Regions from separate parts of the Sporosarcina pasadenensis genome, predicted to be linked through region 2. Evidence: riboswitches for the same ligand, from Rfam matches in the RefSeq annotation. Region 2 holds a riboswitch; each other region holds the start of a gene.

Region 1 (3,280 bases), on a different contig from region 2:
GGCAAATGGGGGACGTTCTTTTCGTTTGAGCATATTTTTTAAAAAGATATCTTGAATGTGAGATAATCGATGAGTCTACATTAGGAGATGCATACCTTCCAATAGTGAGGTCATGCTAAGCAGAAAAACGAAAAGGAGTCCTCCATCATGACAATTTCAGTAAAAGCGATTATCGGCAGTACAAGCTCCACTTCATACAACTTGAAAGTGGTTGAGTATTTAAGGAAGAAATATGCGGGTCAACTCGATATTACACCTGTTTTCATTAATGATGTCGATATATTTTCCGTTGATATAGAAAGCAACCAGCCAGAAAACGTGAAGGATTTCTTGGATAATGTGAGAGATTCGGATGCGGTCCTTTTTGCAGTTCCGGAATACAACTTCTCCATTCCAGGGGCAATGAAAAATGCTGTCGACTGGCTTTCTAGAAGCAATTTCGCAATTAAAGACAAGCCTGCATTCATGATCGGCGCTTCAATGGGCGTGTTGGGAAGTGTCCGCGCGCAAATCCACTTGCGTGAAATCTTGACGAACCCGATGCTCTCTCCAGCACTATTGCCGAATAATGAAGTGTACATCGGTTCCATCCATGAAAAGATGGATGAAGCGGGACAATTGACAGACCAAGCGACAATCGACTTCTTAGATAACGTCGTCAACAACTTCATCGCGTTCTATTCGCAAAGAAAAGCTTTGGCTGAAATCAATTCCTAATAAATAAGGCCGTCTCATTCACCGAGACGGCCTTTCTTTATTGCTGACTCACAGCTGTCGTCTCCGCGGCAATGGCGAGGGCTTGCTTAAGATCGTCGATCAAGTCCTCAGCTTCCTCCAATCCGACAGAGAGGCGCAATAGACGCCTATCGACACCGCGCTCTTCCCGCACCTCCTCGGGAATTTCCGAATGGGTTTGCGTCGTCGGATATGTAATTAAGCTTTCGACTCCACCGAGACTTTCGGCAAATGTGATGAGCCGTAAGTTTTGCAAAAGCGGATCGACCCATTCGCTTTCCCGCACCCTGAATGAAATCATGCCGCCTTTTCCGGCATAGAGTACGTCATCGACGAGCGGTTCGCTTTCCAAATAGGAGACGAGTTCCTTTGCGTTGGCGTCATGCTGTTTCATTCGGACATGCAATGTCTTCAACCCGCGGATGACGAGCCAAGAATCGAACGGCGAAAGCGTTGCACCGATCGCATTATGGTTCTCTCCTAAACGGTTGCACAATTCTTCTCCTTTTGCGACGACGAGCCCTGCAAGCACGTCATTATGGCCACCGATATATTTCGTCGCGCTATGGATGACGATGTCCGCCCCGAGCTCGATCGGGCGTTGGTAATACGGAGTCAAAAACGTATTATCGACGATGACGAGCAAGTCGTGTTTTTTTGCGAGCTCCACATACTTTTCAATGTCGATTTCCAGCATGAGCGGGTTTGTCGGTGTTTCGATGAAAATAGCTTTCGTTTTTCCAGTAATGAGCTTTTCTACTTCCTCGACGTTTTCAAAAGACGTATACGAGGTCCGGATGTTATACAGATTGGCGTATTGGTCAAACAAACGGAACGTCCCGCCGTACAGGTCGTCGGGAGCGATCAGTTCATCCCCCGATTTGAACAGGGACATGACGAGCTGGATCGCCGCCATGCCCGAACTACACGCGTAACCGCGGTCGCCGTTTTCTAAATTTGCGATGCCTTCCTCAAGAACCGTCCGGGTCGGGTTTTTCGTTCGTATATAGTCATATCCCGTGGAAAGTCCTAATCCATCATGCTTGTAGGCGGTCGAAAAATGAAGGGGAGGGTTGACCGCCCCAGTTCTCGGATCGCTCTGATTTCCTAGTTGCACCAATTTCGTGTTAATGCTTTGCTTTGTCAAGTTGCCCATCTCCTTTGTCTATTAAAAAAGAGGCCTCTTCAATTAAGAAGAGGGCCTCCAACATCGTTGAAATCAATCTTCTTATCTTCGAGACGTTCCACGCCTTTTGGAATTAGCACCATACCAATATCGGGCTGGTTGCTGAGACTTCATCGGGCCAATCCCTCCGTCTCTCTTGATAAGAATCAAAATATGCAATTGTTAGAAAAATGATTTATTTAAAGTTATCATGTTCCTTGTTAGATTGCAAGCCTCTCCGGAGGAAAAATTTCTGGGGACTTTTGCTATAATGTAGGCATGTTGAAAGACGAGGAGGATTCCATTGGCTTGGCTTTATGTTTTATTGGCGGCGATCGTTGAGATATTCTGGGTGATTGGACTTCGGTACTCCGATACGGCACTCGAATGGACGTGGACCGTCGTTGCCATTATCATCAGTTTCTATGCAATTATTAAAGCTTGCGAGACGCTTCCGTCCGGGACGGTATATGCAGTGTTCACCGGCTCGGGTGCGGCGGCGATTGTCCTTATAGACTTCCTGTTCTTCCATGCGGAGTTTTCCATCGCAAAGGTGATCTTCATCGCGATTATCATCATCGGGGTCATTGGGATTAAAATGACGACGGTCGAATCCGGTGAAGCAGCGGAAGGGGGCGATTGAGATGGCTTGGGTATATTTAGTCATCGCCAGCTTAGGTGAGATTTTCGGTGTCATGGCCATTAATCTTTATTTGCAGAAAAGGTCGTGGCCCCGTCTGTTGCTAATTATTGTGACATTTTCGGTCGGTTTTTGGTTTTTGTCACTTGCGATGCGCGATATTCCGATGGGGACGGCGTATGCGATATGGACGGGACTCGGTGCCGCGGGTGCGGTGCTGATGGGCATTATGTTTTTCAAGGAAGCGGCCGGATGGAAACGGATGTTTTTCCTCTGTTTGATTATCGGAGGGGCGGTCGGATTGAAGTTATTTGGATGAAGGAGGGAGCGCTGTGGCGAAGCAATATGATTTTACGGAAGGGCCGCTTGCGAAGCAGCTGATCTTCTATTCGGCTCCGATCATTTTAACGAACCTTTTGCAAGTGTCGTATCAATTCATCGACAGCCTATGGGTCGGGAATCTGATTGGTGCGGATGCGCTTGGAGCGGTCGCGATTTCGGGCACAGTCGTTTTCACCGTCCTCTCATTTGTCATCGGCCTGAATAATGCGGCGCTCACAATCCTCTCCCAGCAAAAGGGGAGGGGAAGCGAGACGGGATTGCGCAATTATTTGAACGCTTTCGTCGTTCTACTTGCGATCATGTCCGTCGTCTTAAGCTTTGCAGGTTTCTTTTTAGCAAAGCCGATCTTAGCATTGCTTGGAACTCCTGAGTCGATGATTGACATGGCGACGTCCTAT
Region 2 (3,280 bases):
CCTTGATGCATGTTCCACCTTCAGCATCGTCATCCCTCCATCATAGTTGGTTTTGTAGATTGTCTTGCCACTTCAATGCACGTGCTTCCAATGACTTCAACAACGAATCGGTTGCTTTCCCTAACAATGCAAATAAAATAATGCTTGCGATAATAAGCTCGGGCGAATACGTATTCTGACCAACGACTAGCAAATACCCAAGCCCTTGACTTGCTCCCATTAGCTCCGCAGCTACGACGAACATCCAGCCTAATCCGACACCACTACGTAGACCGACGAGAAACGAAGGAAGTGAAGCGGGCAAGATGATACGACGAACAATTTGCAACGGAGTAAAATGATAGATCTTACCGACTTCAATTAACTTACGGTCTACACCTTGAATACCTGAGACGATGTTCAGATAGATCGGGAAGAACACACCGACAGCGATTAACATCACTTTTGACGACTCTCCAATACCCATCCATAAGATAAACAACGGAACCCAGGCTAGAGATGGAATTGAGCGAAACGCTTGAATTAATGGATCCATCAACTGCTCAAACCATTTAAAATAACCGACGATGGATCCCAATATAACCGCGGCAATTGTTCCTGCTAGAAATCCGATCATAACCCGAAAGAACGTAATTCCCACATGTCCCCAAAGTGTCCCTTCTTGGGCTAACTCAATAATTTTTTGCAAAATAGTTGTCGGAGCCGGAAAGACATAGGCATCGAGCCAATTGAAACGGACAGCCGCTTCCCAAACGACTAATAGAATGAATGGAATGATCAAGCCAAGAGCTAAACCTCTCACCTTATTTTCAAAGTTAATTTTGACCGATCTTTTTGCTTTTACTTTAAACAATTCTTTTTCGTCAATATTGACCGTCATGTCTATTCCCCCTATTTCATTCGATAACTTTTTTTGCAAATTGATCAGTAATCAATTCTCCTACAATCGTTCGGATATCCACATTCCCTTTAATTACATTTTCTGATTGCAACACTTCACCCGCTGCAGTCAGTTCATCGATTTGTTTCTGTCCAGGGATTGGATCCGAGAAGTCATTACGCTCTAAACTCTTTTTCGCTACTTCCAATTGCATCTCAGCTTCTTTTGCAAGTATGTCGGCTGCCTCATCCGGATTTTCCAAAACCCACTTCCGTGCTTTCTCATACACTTCAATCACTGTTTCAACTACTTCAGGATGTTGTTCAGCAAATTCAGATCTGACATTCAGTGTTCCGTACGTATTTTTTTCATGATCACGTAAAAATAACTTTGCACCAGAATCGACTTCAACTTTTGCCATATGTGGATCTAACCCTGCCCACGCTTCTACTTGACCTGTCAAAAGAGCGTTAGCGCCATCTGAGTGTTGTAAATTTACAATTTCCAAGTCTTTGGACGACAACCCAACTTCTTGTAACGAGCGGAGAAGAAATATATATGGATCCGTCCCTAGCGTTGCAGCCACTTTCTTACCTTTCAATTGTTCTACTGATGTGATGTCCGAATCGCCTGTGGCAACAAGCGCAGTCCATTCCGGCTTCGAATAAATATAGACCGATTCAATGGGTGAACCATTCGACTTGGCGATTAATGCTGCAGCCCCAGCTGTCGAACCGAAGTCGACACTTTTTGAATTTAGAAATTCAAGTGCTTTATTGCTTCCGTGGCTGAGTACCCACTCCACTTCAATCCCTTGTTCCACAAACGCCTCCTCTGCCCAACCAAATTCCTTCAACGCTAGGCTAGTTGGCGAGTAATATGCATAATCCAACACAACTTTTTTCAACTCCACCTTTTCCTTGCCTTCACTGGATGAGCAAGCTGACATCAGAATCGTTATACTGATAACCGTTAATATTAATGCAATCCATTTTTTCATGTTCATTTCCTCCTAAACTCATTTTTATATGGAAAATCAATTTAACCCAATCATTAACTGTTCCTATTGGCATAGTCGGATTTATCTATGCACAAATCCGGTTTTAACTTAATGATTATAAAAAACCCTCTTCAATAAGAAGAGGGCTGCAAAATTCCTCCTCTTATCTTCCAGGCTAAAAACACCTGTAGGATGTAGCACCTTTTCAGATCAATTCATCTGTTGGTTGCCGGGCTTCATCGGGCCTATTCCCTCCGCCACTCTTAATAAGAGATGTATGTAATTGTCAAAATCATTTTCAAAATCTAACTGATTGAAAATTAGTATAAACAGATAAAAATAAATTGTCAACTCATATTTTCATTATTTTAAAATATAGTGCATGCTAATTCAGTTTCATTGACTGCTACGACAGGGATTACACAGTATATTATATTTATTTATTTTTATTCATAATTACTTATAAATTTTCGATGGAACATAAAAAGGGAATCCCGAGGATTCCCTTTTTTACTACTGATCTTAAAGACTGTTTAATTGTATAGCTGATTTAAATAAGACATCTACGGCTGCAAGCATCGTTTCTTCATTGATGTCAAATTGTTCATTATGGTGTCCGGCAGGAAGGTCTGTGCCAAAAATACAATATGTTGCGAGTCCACCATTTTGTTTCACTCGTTCCATGAAATAAGTTGCATCTTCGGAACCAGCCGCGTCATTTGATTCCAAAGCTGTTTCTTTTAACATGGCTGACTCTTCTGCACATCCCTGGAGAATCACTGCCAACTCTTTCGATCCTTGACTACTAAGTGCTTCACCGACTGTATCAATTTGATAATCGACTTGATACATTTGTGCTGCACCTTTAATAATCGCTTCTAACTGACTTTTTATAAATTGATTCACTTCAGAATTTTCCCCGCGTGTTTCTGCTTTTAGAAACGCATAATCTGCGATTATATTTCTTCCTGAACCAGCATGTAATTCACCGACATTAATTCTTGAAATCCCTTTTGAATTCCTAGAGATTGCGTGAATATTTAATGCCGCATTGGCAGCAGCTAACAATGCATTATTTCCTTCTTCAGGTTGTGCTCCTGCATGGGATGCCTTACCTTTGAAAGTGATATCCAGTTTCGATGTGGCCAAGAAACCGTTATTCGAAGCAACGAAATGTTGATGGGGGACCCCTGTCCCAACATGCGAGGCGATGAAATAGTCTACATCATCTACGATTCCAGCACTCGCCATTGATTTCGCGCCGCGTGTTCCCTCCTCAGCAGGTTGAAAGATCAATTTGATTCTCCCTTTTAAGGCTTCTTTATTGTTAGCAATAACTGTCGCCAAACCTAATCCAATTGCTGTATGGGCATCATGACCGCACGCATGCATTTTATGGG
Region 3 (3,280 bases), on a different contig from region 2:
CGTATTTTCAGTCAATGAATTATCGTCGTAATCTGGCTTGCGCGTCTTCTCATCTAAAACAACGTTTTCCAAGACCGAACCGAAACGGATTGCTCCGTAAATTTCAGGCTCTTTCTCTTGTGAGAGATTGATCGTTTTCGCGTAGCAGCCACCTTCGATATTGAATACGCCATGATCGGACCAGCCGTGCTCATCATCACCGATCAACTTACGGTCAGCATCTGCTGAAAGCGTCGTTTTACCTGTGCCGGAAAGGCCGAAGAATAGAGCTACGTCCCCATCTTCACCGACGTTTGCCGAGCAGTGCATGGAAAGGATTCCACGTTCAGGCAGCAAGTAGTTCATGACGGAGAAGATCGATTTTTTCATTTCTCCAGCATATTCTGTACCGCCAATCAACACAATGCGCTTCTCAAGTGATACAATGATGAAGGTTTCGGATTTTGTTCCATCCACAGCAGGATCCGCTTTGAACGTCGGAGCTGCAATAACTGTGAATTGCGCTTCATGCGTCTTCAACTCTTCTGCGGTAGGGCGGATGAACAAGTTATGAACGAATAGGTTTTGCCATGCGAATTCATTGATGACTTGGATTGAAAGCTGAGAGTTCTTGTCAGCTCCTGCGAAGCCTTTGAATACGAATAGCTCTTCCTTTGCTTTTAAATGGTTAAGAACTTTATTATATAATGAGTCAAAGATTTCAGGTGAAATCGGGCGGTTCACTTTGCCCCAGTCGATTTTGTCTTTAGAAGAATCTTCTTCGACAATATACTTATCTTCAGGCGAACGGCCAGTATACTTTCCTGTCTCGGCAGTAAGTGCGCCGTCTGCGGAAAGTTTCGCTTCTCCACGGGAAGTCGCTTTTTCAACCAATTCCGCCACTGAAGGCTGTATGTTTACGTTGTTGCCTGAAAGTAACTCGTGTAATCCGTTTTCAATTTTAGCTGAAATCATTTTATTCGTACCGTCCTTTGCATATAATCCCACATTGGTGGGTATCATCACATTTCCTAAATAGTATAACACATTTAGAATAATAATCTATACTAATTAAAAACTCAAGTATATATGTTTAAAAAGGTTTGACAAAGTGCAAACTTTTTCGTAGGATTGTTAATTGAACGGATACTCTTATCCCGAGCTGGCGGAGGGACAGGCCCTATGAAGCCCGGCAACCTGCGTGGACCATTTTGGCCGCGAGAAGGTGCCAAACCTGGAGCAAGGTGGAATGCCTTGGACGATAAGAGTGAAAGGTGCTGCTTTTGAAATTATGCCTTTCCTCATGTATATTTACGTGAGCGAAGGGCTTTTTTATTGATTCTATGAGGCCCTTAATCCTTGTGTATGTTGACGTCGACTCTCTAGGCGCTGAACTTACTGGGACAAACAGAGTACCGTATCAATATTTGCAAGCCGTTAAGGAGGAAACTACAATGACAAATCGCCGATTATTCACTTCGGAATCGGTAACTGAAGGACATCCGGACAAAATGTGCGATCAGATTTCAGACGCCATTTTAGACGCTATTCTAGAGGAAGACCCGAATGCACGCGTAGCCTGTGAAACGACAATTACGACAGGACTCGTTTTAGTTATCGGGGAAATTACAACGACTACGTATGTTGATATCCCGAAAGTGGTACGGGACACAGTGAAGGAAATTGGCTATACGCGCGCGAAGTTCGGTTTCGACTGGGAGACGTCATCTGTGTTGACGTCAATCGACGAACAATCGGCTGATATCGCGGCGAGTGTCGATCAGGCACTGGAAGCACGTGAAGGGACAATGACGGATGAGGAGCTTGAAGCGATCGGGGCGGGAGACCAAGGACTGATGTTCGGTTATGCTTGCAATGAAACACCGGAGCTTATGCCGATGCCGATCAGTTTATCCCATAAGCTGTCACGCAGACTTGCGCAAGTGAGGAAAGAAGATACTCTCGATTACTTGCGTCCGGATGGAAAAACGCAAGTGACTGTGGAATATGATGAAGACAACCGTCCTGTACGGATTGATACGATTGTCATTTCAACACAGCATCATCCTGACATTACGCTCGAACAGATTCAACAAGACATTAAAGATCATGTAATCAACCCAGTTGTCCCAGCGGAATTATTAGATGAAGAAACAAAATACTTCATCAACCCATCAGGCCGTTTTGTCATCGGCGGACCACAAGGGGATGCCGGTTTGACAGGAAGGAAAATCATCGTTGATACTTATGGCGGCTATGCGCGTCATGGCGGCGGCGCATTTTCCGGAAAAGATGCAACGAAAGTGGACCGTTCGGCTTCATACGCGGCGCGCTATGTTGCGAAGAACATCGTAGCTGCAGGCCTAGCGGATCGCTGTGAAGTTCAACTCGCATATGCGATTGGTGTTGCGAAGCCGGTTTCGATTTCCATCGATACATTCGGTACAGGCAAAGTCGAAGAAGAGAAGCTTGTTGAAATTGTACGTGAGCTGTTCGATCTACGCCCAGCAGGCATCATTAAAATGCTTGACCTGCGCCGTCCAATCTATAAGCAGACTGCGGCATATGGCCATTTCGGACGCACTGACGTGGAACTCCCTTGGGAGCAGACGGACAAAGCGGAAGAATTGATCGCCAAAGCAGGACTGACTGTTTAATAATGTAAAATCGAGGAAGCAGTGGAGAAATCCATGCTTCCTTTTTTACTTTTTTGAGTGGAACGAGAACTTTATGGGCTTTAAAGCGTTTATACTAATTATACAAAAAGAGGGGATAGCGTTCTTGTATCGCTATTAGAGGTTTAGTGATACTCGGGATCATCGGTGCTGCCCATTTGGACAGCACCCGCGCCGAACAGATTTTTACTTCTGCAAATCCTTATAAATCCGGCCTTTTTCAACATAGCTGTTCAAAACTCGTTCCATATCCGCTCGGTCATCGTCATTCAATTCACGGACGACTTTTGCAGGCGAGCCGAGAGCAAGGCAGCCAGGCGGTATTTTCTTACCGGGAGGAACGAGGCTTCCGGCCCCGATGAATGCACCCTCGCCGATTTCCGCGCCATCTAAAATGATAGCCCCCATTCCGATGAGTGCGCCTTTTCGGATAACACAACTATGTAGAAGAGCTTTGTGGCCGACTGTCACATCGTCCTCAATCAATAACGTCTTGCCTGGACTTTGGTGAAGACAGCTCAAGTCTTGGATGCTGACACGTTCACCGATAATTGTCGGTGCTACATCGCCCCTGATGACCGAACTGAACCAAATCGAACTGTCTGCCCCAATCGTTACATCACCTG

The links. Region 2 has a riboswitch for S-adenosylmethionine ahead of AB1K89_RS11760 (aliphatic sulfonate ABC transporter substrate-binding protein). Riboswitches for the same ligand answer to the same signal wherever they lie in the genome.
Region 1: it holds a riboswitch for S-adenosylmethionine, as region 2 does, so the genes downstream of both, AB1K89_RS12735 (methionine biosynthesis PLP-dependent protein) here and AB1K89_RS11760 (aliphatic sulfonate ABC transporter substrate-binding protein) in region 2, are expected to answer to the same signal.
Region 3: it holds a riboswitch for S-adenosylmethionine, as region 2 does, so the genes downstream of both, metK (methionine adenosyltransferase) here and AB1K89_RS11760 (aliphatic sulfonate ABC transporter substrate-binding protein) in region 2, are expected to answer to the same signal.

What each region holds. Positions count from the first base shown of each region.
Region 1 is NZ_JBFEGM010000008.1:178,510-181,789, forward strand. It holds gene AB1K89_RS12730 (NADPH-dependent FMN reductase) at 148-717, shown strand; gene AB1K89_RS12735 (methionine biosynthesis PLP-dependent protein) at 755-1,891, opposite strand; SAM riboswitch class I at 1,961-2,067, opposite strand; gene AB1K89_RS12740 (DMT family transporter) at 2,205-2,543, shown strand; gene AB1K89_RS12745 (DMT family transporter) at 2,545-2,859, shown strand; gene AB1K89_RS12750 (MATE family efflux transporter) at 2,873-3,280, shown strand, end outside.
Region 2 is NZ_JBFEGM010000007.1:206,772-210,051, forward strand. It holds gene AB1K89_RS11750 (ABC transporter ATP-binding protein) at 1-27, opposite strand, end outside; gene AB1K89_RS11755 (ABC transporter permease) at 41-880, opposite strand; gene AB1K89_RS11760 (aliphatic sulfonate ABC transporter substrate-binding protein) at 897-1,880, opposite strand; SAM riboswitch class I at 2,041-2,153, opposite strand; gene AB1K89_RS11765 (amidohydrolase) at 2,403-3,280, opposite strand, start outside.
Region 3 is NZ_JBFEGM010000018.1:16,586-19,865, forward strand. It holds gene pckA (phosphoenolpyruvate carboxykinase (ATP)) at 1-954, opposite strand, end outside; SAM riboswitch class I at 1,129-1,247, shown strand; gene metK (methionine adenosyltransferase) at 1,434-2,636, shown strand; gene AB1K89_RS17050 (gamma carbonic anhydrase) at 2,841-3,280, opposite strand, start outside.